DNA from 3 places in the Cohnella hashimotonis genome. Region 2 is predicted to be linked to each of the others. Evidence: predicted binding sites of a transcription regulator. Region 2 holds the regulator's gene; each other region holds the start of a gene.

Region 1 (5,168 bases), 110 kb from region 2:
CGCTGCCGACCGAGTCCGAATTCTGGGACAAGGATCGAAGCGGGGACGCCTGGGATTTTGGCCATGCCTTCAAGTTCCCTTACAGCTTTTATCATCTGATCGCCTGCGCGGGCGGGGCGGACGCCGCCGCCTTCGAGCGCTTCAGGCAAATCGTCGGACCCTAATCGCGAGTCGCACCGCTTTAGCCCCATGCTCAGCTCCGACCTTAGCCCTGAGCCAAAAACGAGGCGATCGCGGACGGTACCTGTCCAAGCGAGGACAGCGTGAGGAACGCCCCGCTAGGCTTGGCGCCTGCGATCGGCAGCACGTTGTAGTCCCATTCGCGTTCCTGTTTCAAATAGATAGCATGAAGGCCGCATGAAAGTGCGGGCAGGACGTCCGTGCGGACCGAATTGCCGATCATCCAGGTACGATCGATCCGCAGCTTGCGCGAGTGCAAAATTTCCTTGAGCGCTTCGACATTTTTGTGCAGGCGAATATAAATACGGTCGCGAAAATAGCGTTCCAGACCGGCGGCCTCGATCTTGCGCTTCTGGATATCCGGATCACCGCCCGTATATAAGTGAAGCTGATGGCCAGCGGCCGCGAGCGATTCGAGCGTTTCGTGCATATGGGGGTAAGGCTCGGTCTCCTGCTCGAAAACGCTAAGCCCAAGTTTCCACAGGAGCGTCTCTTCGCCCTCGGATTCGGAGCGACCGTGCAAGGCGCTATAATAGCGGTACGTATCTACGAAGGACTGGGGAAAATGCTCGCTTTTGAAGCCGACGATCTGCACGCCGGCAATATCGATCTCGCTGTGCTTGGCGAGCACGGCCTGCTTGGTCAGCTCGAACGGCGCGAACCAGGTCGTCATCAGGTCGGCGAATTGTTCTTGCACGAAATGAAAATATTTGTTGCAGTGGATCAGCGTGTCGTCCAGGTCGAACAGGATGTTCTGCTTCATGTCCGTGGCTCCTTCGTCAGCTTGCCGCGCCAGGCTGCTTGCAAGTCAAGTCGTGCTGCTGGCATGAATTTATTATGTCTAACCGGAGGGTGTTTGTAAATGCGCGGGGCGGGCAACCTAATCGGGCAGTCGGGCTCTGCCCCGATCATTGAAGCATCCTATGGAGGTGAGTCGGATATGCCGCCGTATCAAGGACCTAAAGCAGGAGCGAAGAGCATTACAGCCGGAGGACGCGGAAAAAGCCAGGCGACGAAGCTGGACAAGATGTCCCGCCTGCCGCCCAGCTTGAACGGTATCGACAAAAACCTGCCTTGATCGTCATGCGCCAGCATGCCGGGGCTGAGCCCCGGCACGCTCATGCGTACTTCTCGATCTTGGACTTGAGGTCGCGCTTGATAAAGGCGAGCCGCTGACGCACATAAAAGTCGTAGCTGCCCCCGCTTAGCTCGCGGGGGTTCATCGTATTGCCGCTGTCATTGTCAACGATCACGAGACGGCCGCTGTCGTAAAATTTGAAAGTCAGATCTCGTGACGGCCGGGATCCCCTTGAAGGCTCCAAATAGCGGAGGTGTTCGCAGTTCTCCATCCATCATCCCACCTTTGACTGTGATTGGTAGAACGCATGTTCTTGTTTATAGTATACCAAACGTTTGTTCGTATGGAAAGCCGTTCCGTAAAGAATTACACTAGAAAAAAGGCAGGAATGATAGTCAGGGGGCAATCGGACGGGAATGATACATATCATCGGTCTCACGCGCAAGCTGCCGACAGGCAAAAAGGTACTCGACGGCATCCATGGACATCTGGAACCGGGCAAGCTCTATGCGGTCGTAGGCGCGAGCGGCAGCGGCAAGTCGATGCTGCTGCGCTGCCTCGGCCTTAAGGAGCCCTGGACAAGCGGGGAGCTTCGTATTGACGGCAAGGACGCGATTGCCGGCGGCGCCTTCGCCAGATTTCGTCTGAAGCGAAAAATCGCTTATCTGGAGCAAAAGGCGCTCATGTACGAAAAAAAGACGGCGCTTAAAAACGTTATTATCGGCGCGGTCGGTCAGGTATCCTGGTTCCGCCGGATGACGGGCATGGTGAGAAGCGACGACTACATGGACGCGATGGAGACGCTGGAAAACGTGGGCTTGATCGACAGGGCGCACCAGCCGGCGGAGAAGCTGAGCGGCGGCGAACGGCAGCGCGTGGCGATCGCGCGGGCGATCGCGCACGGCGCCGAGGTGCTGCTGGCGGACGAGCCTGTTACCGGACTTGATCCTCATTCGCAGGAGAGCATCATGGCCATGCTGAAGCAGCAGGCAAAAGACAAGAACATGATCATCGTGGTCGCGCTGCATCGGCTGGAACTGGCCGAGAAGTTCGCGGACGAGATCTGGGGCCTTCATGACGGGCGGGCCGTGCTGACCGTCCGGGGAAGACGGCTCACAGGCGCGGAGAAAAACCAGATTTCCTAAAGCCGCCGCCCTTCCCGGGGACCGTCCGTCATGCAGCGCGCTGCGATTAAGGTTGAAGCGGCGCTTCCGATGGTCCTTCCGGCGCCTTTGCCGGGCGGATTTGGGAGCGCTCTTTTCGGCTCTTCCATGCGCTTTCTTTTCTCCGTTTCGACGTGGTCATCGATAATCATCTCCAATCCGGGGCGTCGAAGGCCCACTGATTTAGCATGGCAAGGACGATTGTCCCTTATCCATCCCCTGACGCATCGGGCGCGTAGGGGCGAGGTATTACGGGCGAGGGCGTATGGGCGAAAAAGCTACTCCAAATCCCAAATCGAGGAGGTTCGAGCGATGTCGAATTTAACGGCGCCGCACATAGCGCCAGGCAGCGTCTACCCGTTGTTGTCTGTGAACGTAGGGGCGGCGAGTGAGGGACGGTTCAAAGGCAAAATTGCGAAGTCCGGCATCAATAAAGAACGCGCGCCGAGCGCCGTCGACGTCCATTTTGAAGGACTGTCGGGAGACGAGCAGGCGGATACCGTCAATCACGGAGGCCCGGACAAGGCGGTGTGCGCCTACCCGTACCGTCATTATGCATTTTGGGAAGAGAGGCTTGGCAGGTCGCTCGAATTCGGCGCATTCGGCGAGAACTTCACGATCGACGAAATCGACGAATCCCAAGTTTGCATCGGCGACGTATTCAAAATCGGCGAAGTGACGCTTCAGATCAGCCAGCCGCGCGTGCCCTGCTGGAAGCTGGCGATGAAGTGGGGCGTGGACGATCTGCCGGCAATGGTACGCGATACGGGGAAAACCGGATTTTATTTCCGCGTGCTGTCGCCGGGCGCAGTCGAACCGGGCAAGCTCTTCCTTGTATCGCGCGACTTTGGCGGCGTCACGGTAGAAGAAGCGAACAGGGTCATGCATCGGGGAAAAGAGGACCGGGAAGGCATGCAACGACTGCTCGCGGTCGATGCGCTCGCGGACAGCTGGAGGGAGACGCTCACGGCAAGGCTGTCGCGTCTTGCGCAGTCCCGATGACGGGCAAGTACGCGGGACGCACGGTCATCGTAACGGGCGCCGCCGGCGGTATCGGGCGCCATCTGTCGCGGGCTTACGCCGAAGCTGGCGCTTCAGTCGCGCTTAGCGACATGCCCGGCACGGACGGCGAGGCGCTGGCAGCGCAGCTGGCGGGAGAGGGGCTCGCTGCGCTGTTTATCGCGGCCGATCTGTCCGAAGCCGCGGCGGCAGCGCGCATCGTAGAGCAAGCCATGGATTGGACGGGGCGCGTCGACGTCCTCGTGCACAATGCCGGCATCGGCATCTGGAAGTCGCCGCTCGAGCTGACGCTCGTGGAGTGGGACCGCGTCATGAACATCAATCTGCGCGGCGCCTTTCTGTGCGGACGCGAAGCGGCCAAAGCGATGAAGCATACGGGGGGCGGGGCCATCGTCAACATCGCATCGACGCGCGCGCTGCAATCCGAGCCGAACTCGGAAGCGTACGCGGCATCCAAGGGCGGCATTCTGGCTTTGACGCATGCGCTGGCTCTCTCGCTCGGTCCGGACGGCATCGCGGTGAATGCGGTCAGCCCGGGATGGATCGAGACGGGGGACTATGCCGCTTTGCGGCCGGTCGATCACGATCAGCATCCGTCCGGGCGAGTGGGCAAGCCGTCGGACGTGGTCAGGGCCTGCTTCTATTTAACGGACCCCGGGGGCGGCTTCGTTACCGGAACGAATCTTGTCGTGGACGGCGGCATGACCCGCAAAATGATTTACGAGCCGTAAGGTACGCCTGCAATCCATTTGGAGAAAATCTTTAATGGCCTTAATGGTTCGCGGTATAAATCGCTTGTAAACGAGACGACGGTTTCCCGCTCAGGAATGACGAACAGAAATTGACCGCCGTAGCCCATGGCATAATAGATGTGCGGCTTCAAAGGCTCGCTTCCGCCGCCTGTGAACGTCCACCAGTGATAGCCGTACGAACCGAGCCAATCGTAGGTGTGATGCCTGGCGACGGTGGACTCCGCGATCCAGGCCTCAGGCACGATGCGACGGCCGGCCCATCTGCCGCGCGCCAGCATAAGCAGGCCGAGCTTGAACAGGTCTTCGCCGCGGAGAGCGAGGCCGAAGCCGCCGATCGACACGCCTTGCGGGTCCGCGTGCCACTGCCATTCCAAGATGCCGAGCGGTCCGAACAGATGCCGGGCGGCGTACGCTTCGGCCGTCATGCCGGACTCCCGCTGCAAGACGAGGCTAAGCAGATGCGAGCATCCCGAATTGTAAGACATTTCTACGCCTGGCCTCGTCGCCGTCCGTCTGTCCAGAATGAAGCCGACCCAGTCGTCCGATTCGCACATCGGATTGGGTCGACCGCCCCAGGCGCCCCACTCCGGCCAGTCTATGCCGGCTGTCATCGACAGCAAATGATGAAGCCGGATTCGCCCGAGCGAAGCGGAGATGCGCGGCAGACAGCCGGCGAGCGGCGTATGGAGCGACGGGAATTCGCCTCGTTCGAGCGCGATGCCGACGAGAAGCGAGAGCACGCTTTTCGTCACCGAGTTGACCTTGTGCAGCCGCTCCGCCGAACGGGCGTTGCGCGCGTAATCGAGCGTTTGCGCGTCGGGGCCGCCGCCGATCCGGACACGGCATGTGTCGATCTTGCAGGCTTCGGCGGCGCGCTGCAGTCCTTCGAGATCGGCCGTCTTGCGTCCCGTCGTCGTCAACGTCATTCTGCACGCCTCCTTATGTCGGCCTATTATACCCGTCTCCGGCATGTCT
Region 2 (5,168 bases):
ATCAGCTTGGAGAACACCCAGTTGCCGCCTTTGACCGGTTCGATGACGATGTAGCCAGGCATCTGAACGATCTTCCGCACTTCGAGCGGCTTAAGCGTCTTGTATCCCGCAAATCTGCGCGTCTCCAGCCTGTCCTTCGAGACGGCCAGATACGGCCTGCGCAGGAAGTAAAACACGGCGAGCAGCACATAACAACCGACCGTCGCCCAGAACATGCCTGCGCTTTGCTCAAAACTTGCAGACCACGGCTTGAACAATAGAATGTAGAATACGATCAGAAGCACGAGCGTGAAGGGCATGATGAGGCTTCTGCCTTTAAACCGGTCAATCTGGGCCGCAGGCGCGGATAAGCTTTGTTTGCCCTCTTTTTTGCGGCGTTTGTTGATTTCCTTCGTATTGCGCTGTACGGCGCGTTCCCATGAACGTGACACTGCATACCCTCCTATGTATAGGCAAAGCCGGCTTTAAGCCGGCTTTGCCGCGTTGCCGCATGAATAAGACCGTCCATTCAACCGTTTATGACATTAATTATTTGAAGCTGCTCACGGGCGCTTCAATGCTTTATCGTATCTTCCGGCGGTTCGTCGGTCCATTCGATCTGATCGAGCTGCTGCCTGAAGTTTCGTTTGAAGTTGTCCAGATAAACCTGACGCAGCTTTTGCCGCTCGACGGCTTCATCCTCGGTCAATCCCATCGTCTTATGTTTATGTGCCAACTCGTTAATCCGAGCGATCAGCTTGTCGAATTCCATAGGGTCACCTCCCGTGTTGCCTCTTCTAATTTGACATTATCGGAAGGGGAATGTCAAGGCGAGGCTAAAGCAAAAAAGACCGATATGCATCGGTCGATTAAGGTTAGTCTATTCAAGTTAAATCCGTAATGCGAATCATTCGGGGATGGGAACATACATTCCTATCGAATAGAGTCGGACAGCTTGGCCGGAAGGACCAGGCGTTGACCTGAAGCGATCGTGGATGAAGTCAATCCGTTGCGCTTCATAATCAGATGTACGGCCTCAATCGTCTTCATGCGGGAAGGCTTGGCATTCTCCGCGATCGACCATAACGTGTCTCCGCTGTCGACCGTAACGGTCGCTTCATATGCTCCAGCTTGACGAACGGCGTCGGGCTCGGCCGACGCAGTCATCATGGACAACCCCGCATAGATCAGCAGCGCGACGATCGGAATCAGAAACAGCCGAAGACCCTTAAAGGAGAAAAGCGATTGAAAACTGAGCGCCGAGGCCGTTCTCTTGGCTCGAGCGGTCGGAGCGGGCGTTCGCTCCGGCCCCAGCTTTCCATTCATATATGTATGCCCTTGAGATTTAAGCGAATCCGAACCGAGTAGTTGTACTTGTACCATCTCATCCACCCCAAACGTTTGTTCTGATAAGAGAATATCACGAACATATGTTTGAGTCAACGGTTTTTACGAACACAGGTTCTCTAAGAACGAATGTTTGTACGAACTCCGGTTCTGTGTTATAATTTGTCATATGAATTTTTAAGTCAGTAGGAGGGCTTCGAGGTGTCGAAGATGTCCAACCGTCAATCCGCCATATTGGAATTCATCAAGAACGAAGTCAAGGACAAAGGCTATCCCCCATCGGTGCGCGAGATCGGCGAAGCCGTCGGACTCGCTTCGAGCTCTACCGTGCACGGTCATCTCGACCGTCTTGAAAAGAAAGGCCTGATTCGCCGGGACCCGACCAAGCCGCGCGCAATCGAGATTACGGACGGCGAACAAGATCCCGTCATCCAGTTCGCGCAGTCCGTTCGTCAGGTCCCGCTCGTTGGCAAGGTCACGGCAGGCGTACCGATCACCGCGACGGAGAATATCGAGGAGTACTTCCCGCTCCCCGCCCAGATGGTCGGCGAGCAGACGGTATTCATGCTCTCCGTCAGAGGCGACAGCATGATCGACGCCGGCATCCACAGTGGCGATTACGTCATCGTACGCCAGCAGCAGACGGCTACCAACGGCGATATCGTTGTGGCCATGACCGAGGAAGACGAAGCGACGGTCAAGACGTTTTACAAGGAGCGCGACCACATCCGCCTCCAACCGGAGAACACCACGATGGAGCCGCTGCGCTTGAACAACGTCAGCATTTTGGGCAAAGTCATCGGTTTAATCCGCAGCATTCGTTAATCGTTCTTCGCCCCCATCCCATTTTATAACAAAGAAGCCTCGGCATCGCTAAGCGATCGCCGAGGCTTCTTCGTTGATGCCGAGTATCAATAAGTCGTCAAATACTGATCCCGCTCCCATTGGTGAACCTGAGTGCGATAAATGTCGTATTCGATTTCCTTCATTTCATAAAAATGCGTGAGCGCGTGATCGCCGAGCGCCTCGCACACAACCTCGTCGCGCAGCATCTCGGAGAGCGCTTCGCGAAGGTTGAGCGGCAGACTCGGAATGCCGGCGTCGATCCGCTCTTCGTCGCTCATGACGTAGATGTTGCGGTCTACAGGCGCCGGCAGCGCTGTCTTGTTGCGAATACCGTCGAGTCCTGACTTCAGCATGACCGCAAGCGCCAGATACGGATTGGCAGCCGGATCCGGGTTGCGAACTTCGACGCGCGTGCTCAGTCCGCGGGATGCCGGAATGCGGATCATCGGGCTGCGGTTGCTCGCCGACCACGCGACGTAACATGGGGCTTCATAGCCCGGTACGAGGCGCTTAAACGAGTTGACGGTCGGATTCGTAATGGCGGCCATGCCGCGAGCGTGCTGCAGAATACCGGCCATATAGTGACGCGCCACTGTGCTTAGACCGAGACGGTCGTTCGCATCGTAGAACGCATTTTCCGAGCCCTTGAACAGCGATTGATGGCAGTGCATGCCCGAACCGTTCATGCCGTAAAGCGGCTTCGGCATAAAGGTCGCGTGCAGGCCGTGCTTGCGAGCGATCGTCTTGACGACCAGCTTGAACGTCTGGATCTGGTCGGCCGCCTTGATGGCGTCCGCATATTTGAAGTCGATCTCGTGCTGCCCCGGTGCGACCTCGTGGTGGGAAGCTTCGATCTCGAAGCCCATCTCCTCGAGCATAAGCACGATGTCGCGGCGGCAATTCTCGCCGAGGTCGGTCGGCGCGAGATCGAAGTATCCGCCCTGGTCGTTGAGCTCGGTCGTCGGGTTGCCTTTCTCGTCGGTCTGGAACAGGAAAAACTCAGGTTCCGGTCCGACATTAAACGACGTATAGCCGAGTTCCTCCGCCTCTTCGAGCGCACGCTTCAAGATGCCGCGCGGATCGCCGGCAAAAGGCGTGCCGTCAGGCATATAAACGTCGCAGATGAGACGCGCGACGCGATCTTCCGTAACCCACGGGAAAACGACCCACGTATCGAGATCCGGATACAAATACATGTCGGACTCCTCGATCCGGACATAGCCTTCGATGGAGGAGCCGTCGAACATCATTTTGTTGTCCAACGCCTTCTGGAGCTGGCTTACGGGGATTTCCACGTTTTTGATGATGCCCATCAGATCGGTAAATTGCAAGCGAATGAAGCGTACGTTTTCTTCCTTGGCAATCCGAATGATATCCTCGCGCGAGTAGCTCATGACAGCCTCCTAGTATGGTCGTTGTAGGTACAGCTACTTGTTCTTGTAAAAGCGGGACAGTTCGCCCTGAATGAGCGACACTTGGCCCGGGCGCTTGTTGCCCGACATGATCTGCTGCTTCAGCATGCGGTGAAGCTGGGATTCGGACAGCTCTCGGCGCTTGACCTCGGACAGCTCGTTGATGATCGTCCCGTCGTCCGCGCTCTCTCCTACCGGGTTCATCACCTGCTTGATACCGGCGATGTTGACGCCCTTCTCGATCAGCGCTTTGATCTCGAGCAGTCGCTCGACGTCGTTAAACGAGAAAAGCCGCTGATTGCCCGCGGTCCGGGCAGGCTGAATCAATTCGTGTTGTTCGTAGTATCGTATTTGCCGGGCGGTCAGATCGGTCAGCTTCATGACAATGCCAATCGGGAACAGCGCCATATTTCTGCGTATTTCGTCGCCAGCCATTTCGTATCAACCTTCCATCTGGGCGCGGAATTTGCAACCACTTCCATTGTAGCCCGGGCCGCAAAACATGTCAAGGAATGTAAGGTTTAATTCCAATGAGCATACGCAGCCGTTTGTCAGGCTTGGCTATTGGTCCCGCCGAACTGACATCCCGCCTAGCATGCCGCGCTCGCGCAGCGTCTCCCAGGCTTCGCGTACGGCCAATTTAACGTGCGCATAGGTTAACCCGCCTTGCATATAAGCGATAAAAGGCTCGCGGATCGGCGCATCCGCGGACAGCTCCAGGCTGCCCCCTTGAATAAAAGTGCCCGCAGCCATTATGACCGGATGCTCGTAGCCGGGCATGTCCCACGGTTCGGGAACGACGTGCGCATCTACCGCGGCTGCGCGCTGGACGGCTTGAACGAATGCGATCAGCGGGGCTTCCGAGCCGAAGGAAATCGCCTGGATGAGATCGGTGCGGGGCTCGTCCCAACCGGGTTTGGTCTCGAAGCCTAGCTGTTCAAATACGGCCGCAGCAAAAATGCTCCCCCGGACCGCTTGCGAGACGAGCAGCGGAGCCAGGAAAAGTCCCTGGTAGATCGACCGCGTCGTGCCGAGCATCGCGCCGACTTCCGCGCCGATACCGGGCGCGGTCATACGAAAGGCCGCCTGCTCGACCAGTTCCCGCTTGCCCGCGATATATCCGCCGCTGGCGGCAAGCCCGCCCCCCGGATTTTTGATGAGCGAACCGGCGATCAGATCCACGCCGACCTCGCACGGCTCGCGGTCCTCCGTGAACTCGCCATAGCAATTATCGGCGAAAATGACGGCGTCCGGCTTTATCTGTCGCAGCCTGCGGATCATATCCGCGATCTGGTCGATCGTAAACGACGACCGCCATTCATAGCCGCGTGAGCGCTGGATCGCGAACACCCGCGTACGCGGCGTCACGGCCGCGGCGACCGCCCCGAAATCCACGCTGCCGTCTGCGAGCAGAGGAATCGACGTGGCTTGGATCCCCCAGTCGGCAAGCGACCCGATACCGTCTCCCGGCTTGCCCACAACCTTGCGAAGCGTGTCGTACGGCTCGCCGGTCACGAACAAGAGTTCGTCGCCAGGACGCAGCACGCCGAATAGCGCCGTCGAAATCGTATGCGTTCCCGAAGC
Region 3 (5,168 bases), 3.8 Mb from region 2:
CCTCAAGTTCACGGACCGCGAGCTCAGCATCATCGCACTGATGGTCGAGGGACGGACGAACCGCGAGATCGCCGGCCAGCTGTTCATGAGCGAAGGCACCGTTAAAAATTACGTCAGCACGATCTACGACAAGATCGGGACGAACGATCGCACGCAGGCGGTTATTTGGCTGAAGGAGATGGCCGGCGGCTGATCCGGCCGAGCGGGATGCGACTCCGGCGTTCGTCAAGAAAGGAAAACGCATGAAACCCAACATTCCAACTGCTGCCCCCGGCCGAACGGCGCGGGGGCTCATCGCGCTGATTAGCGCACTGGCGGGCGGTACCCTGATGCACGTATTGAACTGGCCGCTGCCCTGGCTGCTTGGCCCGATGGTCGGCGTATTAATTGGATCCTCTATATGGAAAGACAAGTATCGCTGGCCGGGTCCCGTGCGCAACGCAGGCATGATCGCCGTCGGTTATACGATCGGCCTGTCGCTCACCGGCGCCGCGCTGCGGGAGATGGGCGCACAGCTGCCTACGATGCTGCTGATGACGGCGCTGCTGCTTCTGTTGTGCGCCACGCTCGCCGCCGTCGTCGCGAAGCTAGGCGGAATCCCCTATCTCACCGCGCTCATGGGCAGTATACCGGGCGGGCTCACGCAAGTGCTTATCTTGGCGGAAGAGACCAAGGGCGTTAACTTGACCGTAGTCACGATCATTCAGGTCGTGCGGCTGATGCTGATCGTCATTTGCATCCCCCTGCTTATTTTCAGCCCGATCTTCGGCTTTCAAATCGGCGAATCCGTAAGTACCGTCGGAAATTCAGGCGCGCACGCCGACTGGGCCGGCCTTTGGCCGGCGCTTCCGATTTATGCGGTTGTATGCACGCTTTTTGCGATCCTGGGCAATAAAGTCCGTTTCCCGACCGCATACCTGCTCGCTCCCGCGCTCGGCGCGGCGCTGCTCCAGGCGGCCGGCCTGCACGGCCCCGCGCTGCCGGCACCTACTATCGACGCGGCACAGTTGGCCATCGGGACGTACGTCGGCCTGTTGCTTAAACCTGCGCAGCTTGAACGCAAGCTGCGGACCCTCGCGCTCGCGGCTTTGAGCGGTATCGGCTTGCTCGTCTGCGCAATCGGCTTAAGCTTCCTGCTGACCAAGATTCATCCGCTATCGCTGCCTACGGCCCTGCTCAGTCTCGCGCCGGGCGGAATGGACCAGATGGGCCTCGTCGCGCACGAGATCGGCGCGGACCTCTCGACCGTGGCGGGGTACCAACTTTTCCGCACCTTTTTTATCTTCTTCGCCGTTCCGCCGCTACTCAGATGGATTATCCGGCTCGCCTCACGTCGCGCCAAGGATGAAAAATCGGGACAGGGGACGTCTTAAAACTTCCAGGCGGAGGCACTTTGCGGGCTGGCGAGCCCCCCAACCACAAGTGCGCCGGGACACCTCACTCCGAACGCAAGTGCTTTCCCTCGAAAGCACTCTGCGTCGGGATCCCTCACTCCGAACACAAGTGCTTCCCACGAAAGCACTCTGCGTCGAGTCCCCTACTCTGAACACAAGTGCTTTCCCTCGAAAGCACTCTGCGTCGGAATCCCTCACTCCGAACACAAGTGCTTCCTCTCGAAAGTACTCTGCGTCGGGATCCCCAACTCGAACGCCAGTGCTTTCCCTCGAAAGCACTTTTCGTCGGGATCCCCCACTCCGAACACAAGTGCTTCCCCTCGAAAGCACTCTGCGTCGAGTCCCCCAACTCCGAACGCCAGCGCTTTCCCTCGAAAGCACTTTTCGTCGGGATCCCAACTCCCCGTACTGACCGACTGGAAACCATCCCTTCTTTACTCTCGTCCTGAAGTTTGTTATCCTAAAACAGGAACAAACGTTCCCTTTTATACACAAACTTCTTCGGAGGAGGTCCCCAGGATGAATCCGACTCAATATTTGCCTATGCGGGCCAAGACGATCCTGAACGCAGTCAACGCCCCTTCGATGCCCTTCGACTGGTCGATCAATCCGTATCGCGGCTGCCAGCATGGGTGCAGCTTCTGCTACGCACGGACCACCCACGCCTATCTCGGCGAGGCGGCGGACGACACGTTTCAGCATCGAATCTTCTACAAGGACGATGCGCCGGCAATCTTGCGCGCTCAGCTGCAGCGCATGCGCACGCGAGGCAAGCTGCCGTCGCACGTGGCGATCGGCACCGCAACGGATCCGTACCAACAGCTTGAGGCCAAGACCAAGCTGACGCGCGGCTGCCTGGAGACGCTCGCCGAGTTCGGCGTAGGCGTGAGCATCACTACCCGCTCGCCGCTCGTGCTACGGGACCTGGACCTGCTGCGCACGCTGCCTGGCGCCTCCGTAAATATTAGTATCCATACGTTGGACACCCGGATCTGGCGGACGTTCGAGCCGTCGACCCCGTCGCCCGCGCGGCGTCTCGAATGCGCGCGCACGCTGACCGAGGCCGGCATTCGCGTGCACGCCTTCGCCGCACCGATCCTGCCGATGCTCACAGACGGCGAGTCCGACACCGGGGCGCTCGTTCAAGCGCTCGCGAATGCCGGCGTCCGCCACATGATGTCATCGTTCCTGCGGCTGTCCACGCCGGAGGTCAAGAGCTGGTTTTTCTCCGTGCTGCGTACGGTATACCCGGAGTTCGCCGAAGCCTACGGCAAGCTGTACTGGCATTCTGCGCGCCTGCCGGACAGCTACCGGCGGCCGGTCTATGCCCGAATCGCGGCACAGATGAAGCTTCATGGATTATCCGAGATTGGCGCGATGGAGGTGCCGAAGGGCGACGTCGCTTATGCCCTTGGTTCCGCTCCAGCAGCCGCTCAAGTCGTCTCTACGGATGGCCGGGAAATCGCTCATTCGCCGTTCCCGGGCCCTGACAGCGCTTCGCCATGCCAGCCCGTTCAGTTGGCGCTTTTCTGACGAATCTGGCCGCACCCTCCGACACCCCTGCCCGGCACCCCCTTCTCCGTCCGCGCATAAGCTGTGATGACAATCGCCCAGCGCAGGCAAAGGGGAATGAAAATGAACGTACAGACCTTGATGCTCCCGATCTCGATCGAGCGGACCGCGAAGCCCCCGCTCAAGCTCAGCACGCCCGTCATTACGGGCGGCACGGGCGAGGAAGCCCGCAAGACCATGAACGAGGCCATCAAGCGCGAAGAAACGTCGCTGATGTCCACGCAAGGCTATCCGTCCCCCGACGTGCAGGAGATGGACGGCACATTCGAGGTGAAGACGAACCAGCGCGGCGTTCTTAGCCTGTCGCTGCTCAATTATGTATTCACGGGCGGCGCGCACGGCAATACGATCCAGAAGTCGCTGACCTTCGACGCGGACACGGGCCATTCTTACAAGCTTAAGGACCTGTTCAAGAAAGGGGCGGACTACGAAAAAAAGCTCAATGCGCTCATCGAAGCCCAGATCAAGGCGCGCAAGCTCCCGCTACTGTCCTCCTATCCGGGCATCGCGCCGGATCAGGATTACTACATCGCGGATAAAGCGCTCGTCATTTACTTTCAGCTCTACGATCTGGTTCCTTACGCATGGGGCTTCCCCTACTTCCCGATTTCCGTATACGCCATTCAGGACATCATCGACGAGGACGGACCGCTCGGCGCGATGATGTATTGAGACCGATCGGCAGACATCCCGCCATGAAAAAAGGAAGGCCGCCTTCGCCGCAAATGCGGTTCGGCAGCCTTCCTTTATACTTGTTAAGACGTAGAATCCGTCCCGAGTCTCGCGCGCCCTATAAGCGCCAATTCATTACCATTTGCTCGGATCGATATCCTGCGGCGTCAGTCCGGCCCAGACGTTCGGCACGTCCACCGAAGCCGGATCGTTGAACACCAGGAATGCCGTCGGCAAATATCGCCCGCCCTCGCCCTTCGACGACGGCTTGTTCACAAGCTCGCCGCCCTCTTTGACCAATACGGTGGACGAGCCGCCGTCGAGATTGGCCGCGATGACCGCCCCGTGCTCCAGCATAATCTGCTGGCAATCGTACAAGTCCGCCCCGATGCTGTAGCCGATCTGGCGGCCGTCGATGATGAGGAACAAGATCTTGCCGTCCGCACGCTGGCCCATGACCGATCGCGGCGCGATGCCCCAGCCGTTCGCGTGGTTTTTAATCAGCCCTTTGCCGTTGACGATGATCCGGGGCTCGAAGCTGACCGCTTCGGAGATGCCGAGATCCATCAGTTCCTTGACGGAATAATGCCCGGCGATCATCTTGCCGTTCTTGTCCAGCCCTACGATCTGCGTGCTGCCGTTCTTGCTGTCCAGCCCGTTGTAATAAATTTTCCCCTGCGTAATGACGAGGCCGATCGGCTGGAAGCCGTTGCCCTGCCAATTCGGATCCGCGAAACCGCCGGCATTGACGCCCGCGATCGCGCCGGTCCGCTTGACCATGCTGGGCACCTTCTCGCCTTTGCCCGCCTTCGCCGGCACGACGAGCCGAATCTTGGTCGGATCCGATACGGTCAGCAGATAGCCGTGGAAGCCCTTGCCGTCCACTTCTTCGATTGTCGTGAGCGGCTCTGTCGCAACCGACTCGTCCTCGTGCGGTGCGTCCGCCGGGAGCGCGATCTCATGGGTATCCTTTTCTTCGCCCATGTCTTTAAACTGCTCGGCATAAGCGGCCACCCGCTCCTTGAGCCCTTGCTCGCCGATCAGATACTTCGCGTAATCGCGGTGCTGCGTCGTGATGATGACGTCCGCCATCCGGTAACGTACCGAGGTGCCCGAAGGCGTTGCAAAAAACCAAATGGCAAACGATAGCGCGAGAAACGCCATCGTCCAGAAAAAAGCGACGAAACGCCGCCATGCTTTATTTTTCTTGCGGCGCTGGCCGGAGCCGGACCGCGTGGACTTGTTGGCGTAGACCTCCGCCCGGGAACGCCCGCCTGGCGAACCTCCCGGCGTCGATACATGAGGATTAGGAATGATGACACGCTCCTGTCTGTTGGCGAATCTAACGAAATAGACGATTTATTCGTACGAAGTGTTGCATTTCCCGACAAATTGGGTATACGGTCCGGCCGTCCCGGCGGCATCCGACATCATTGCCCAGGAAATGACAGTTTAAAATGTCGTTCAACCTTCGCATTTGCCGTCATATTCGGTTACCATAAGGCGAGCGAACTTGTTATAATGGACCGA

Evidence for each region. Region 2 encodes LexA, which represses DNA repair genes until DNA is damaged. Its sites were predicted from a motif close to CGAACATATGTTCG; they were not measured.
Region 1: the regulator LexA is predicted to act here: its motif matches at 1,587-1,600, upstream of KB449_RS12060 (phosphonate ABC transporter ATP-binding protein).
Region 3: the regulator LexA is predicted to act here: its motif matches at 1,863-1,876, upstream of KB449_RS26515 (SPL family radical SAM protein).

The regions. Positions count from the first base shown of each region.
Region 1 covers NZ_JAGRPV010000001.1:3,002,944-3,008,111, forward strand. Annotated here, with positions in the region: gene KB449_RS12040 (hypothetical protein) at 1-164, shown strand, start outside; gene KB449_RS12045 (HAD family hydrolase) at 206-943, opposite strand; gene KB449_RS12050 (hypothetical protein) at 1,121-1,258, shown strand; gene KB449_RS12055 (hypothetical protein) at 1,299-1,433, opposite strand; gene KB449_RS12060 (phosphonate ABC transporter ATP-binding protein) at 1,675-2,403, shown strand; gene KB449_RS12065 (MOSC domain-containing protein) at 2,734-3,423, shown strand; gene KB449_RS12070 (SDR family NAD(P)-dependent oxidoreductase) at 3,420-4,172, shown strand; gene KB449_RS12075 (serine hydrolase domain-containing protein) at 4,160-5,119, opposite strand.
Region 2 covers NZ_JAGRPV010000001.1:2,895,803-2,900,970, reverse strand. Annotated here, with positions in the region: gene KB449_RS11665 (hypothetical protein) at 1-431, opposite strand, end outside; gene KB449_RS11660 (DUF896 domain-containing protein) at 554-751, opposite strand; gene KB449_RS11655 (LysM peptidoglycan-binding domain-containing protein) at 913-1,305, opposite strand; gene lexA (transcriptional repressor LexA) at 1,528-2,151, shown strand; gene glnA (type I glutamate--ammonia ligase) at 2,238-3,566, opposite strand; gene KB449_RS11640 (MerR family transcriptional regulator) at 3,600-4,019, opposite strand; gene KB449_RS11635 (methionine gamma-lyase family protein) at 4,146-5,168, opposite strand, start outside.
Region 3 covers NZ_JAGRPV010000001.1:6,649,703-6,654,870, forward strand. Annotated here, with positions in the region: gene KB449_RS26505 (response regulator) at 1-193, shown strand, start outside; gene KB449_RS26510 (AbrB family transcriptional regulator) at 243-1,373, shown strand; gene KB449_RS26515 (SPL family radical SAM protein) at 1,914-2,927, shown strand; gene KB449_RS26520 (DUF3298 and DUF4163 domain-containing protein) at 3,030-3,638, shown strand; gene KB449_RS26525 (phosphodiester glycosidase family protein) at 3,774-4,802, opposite strand.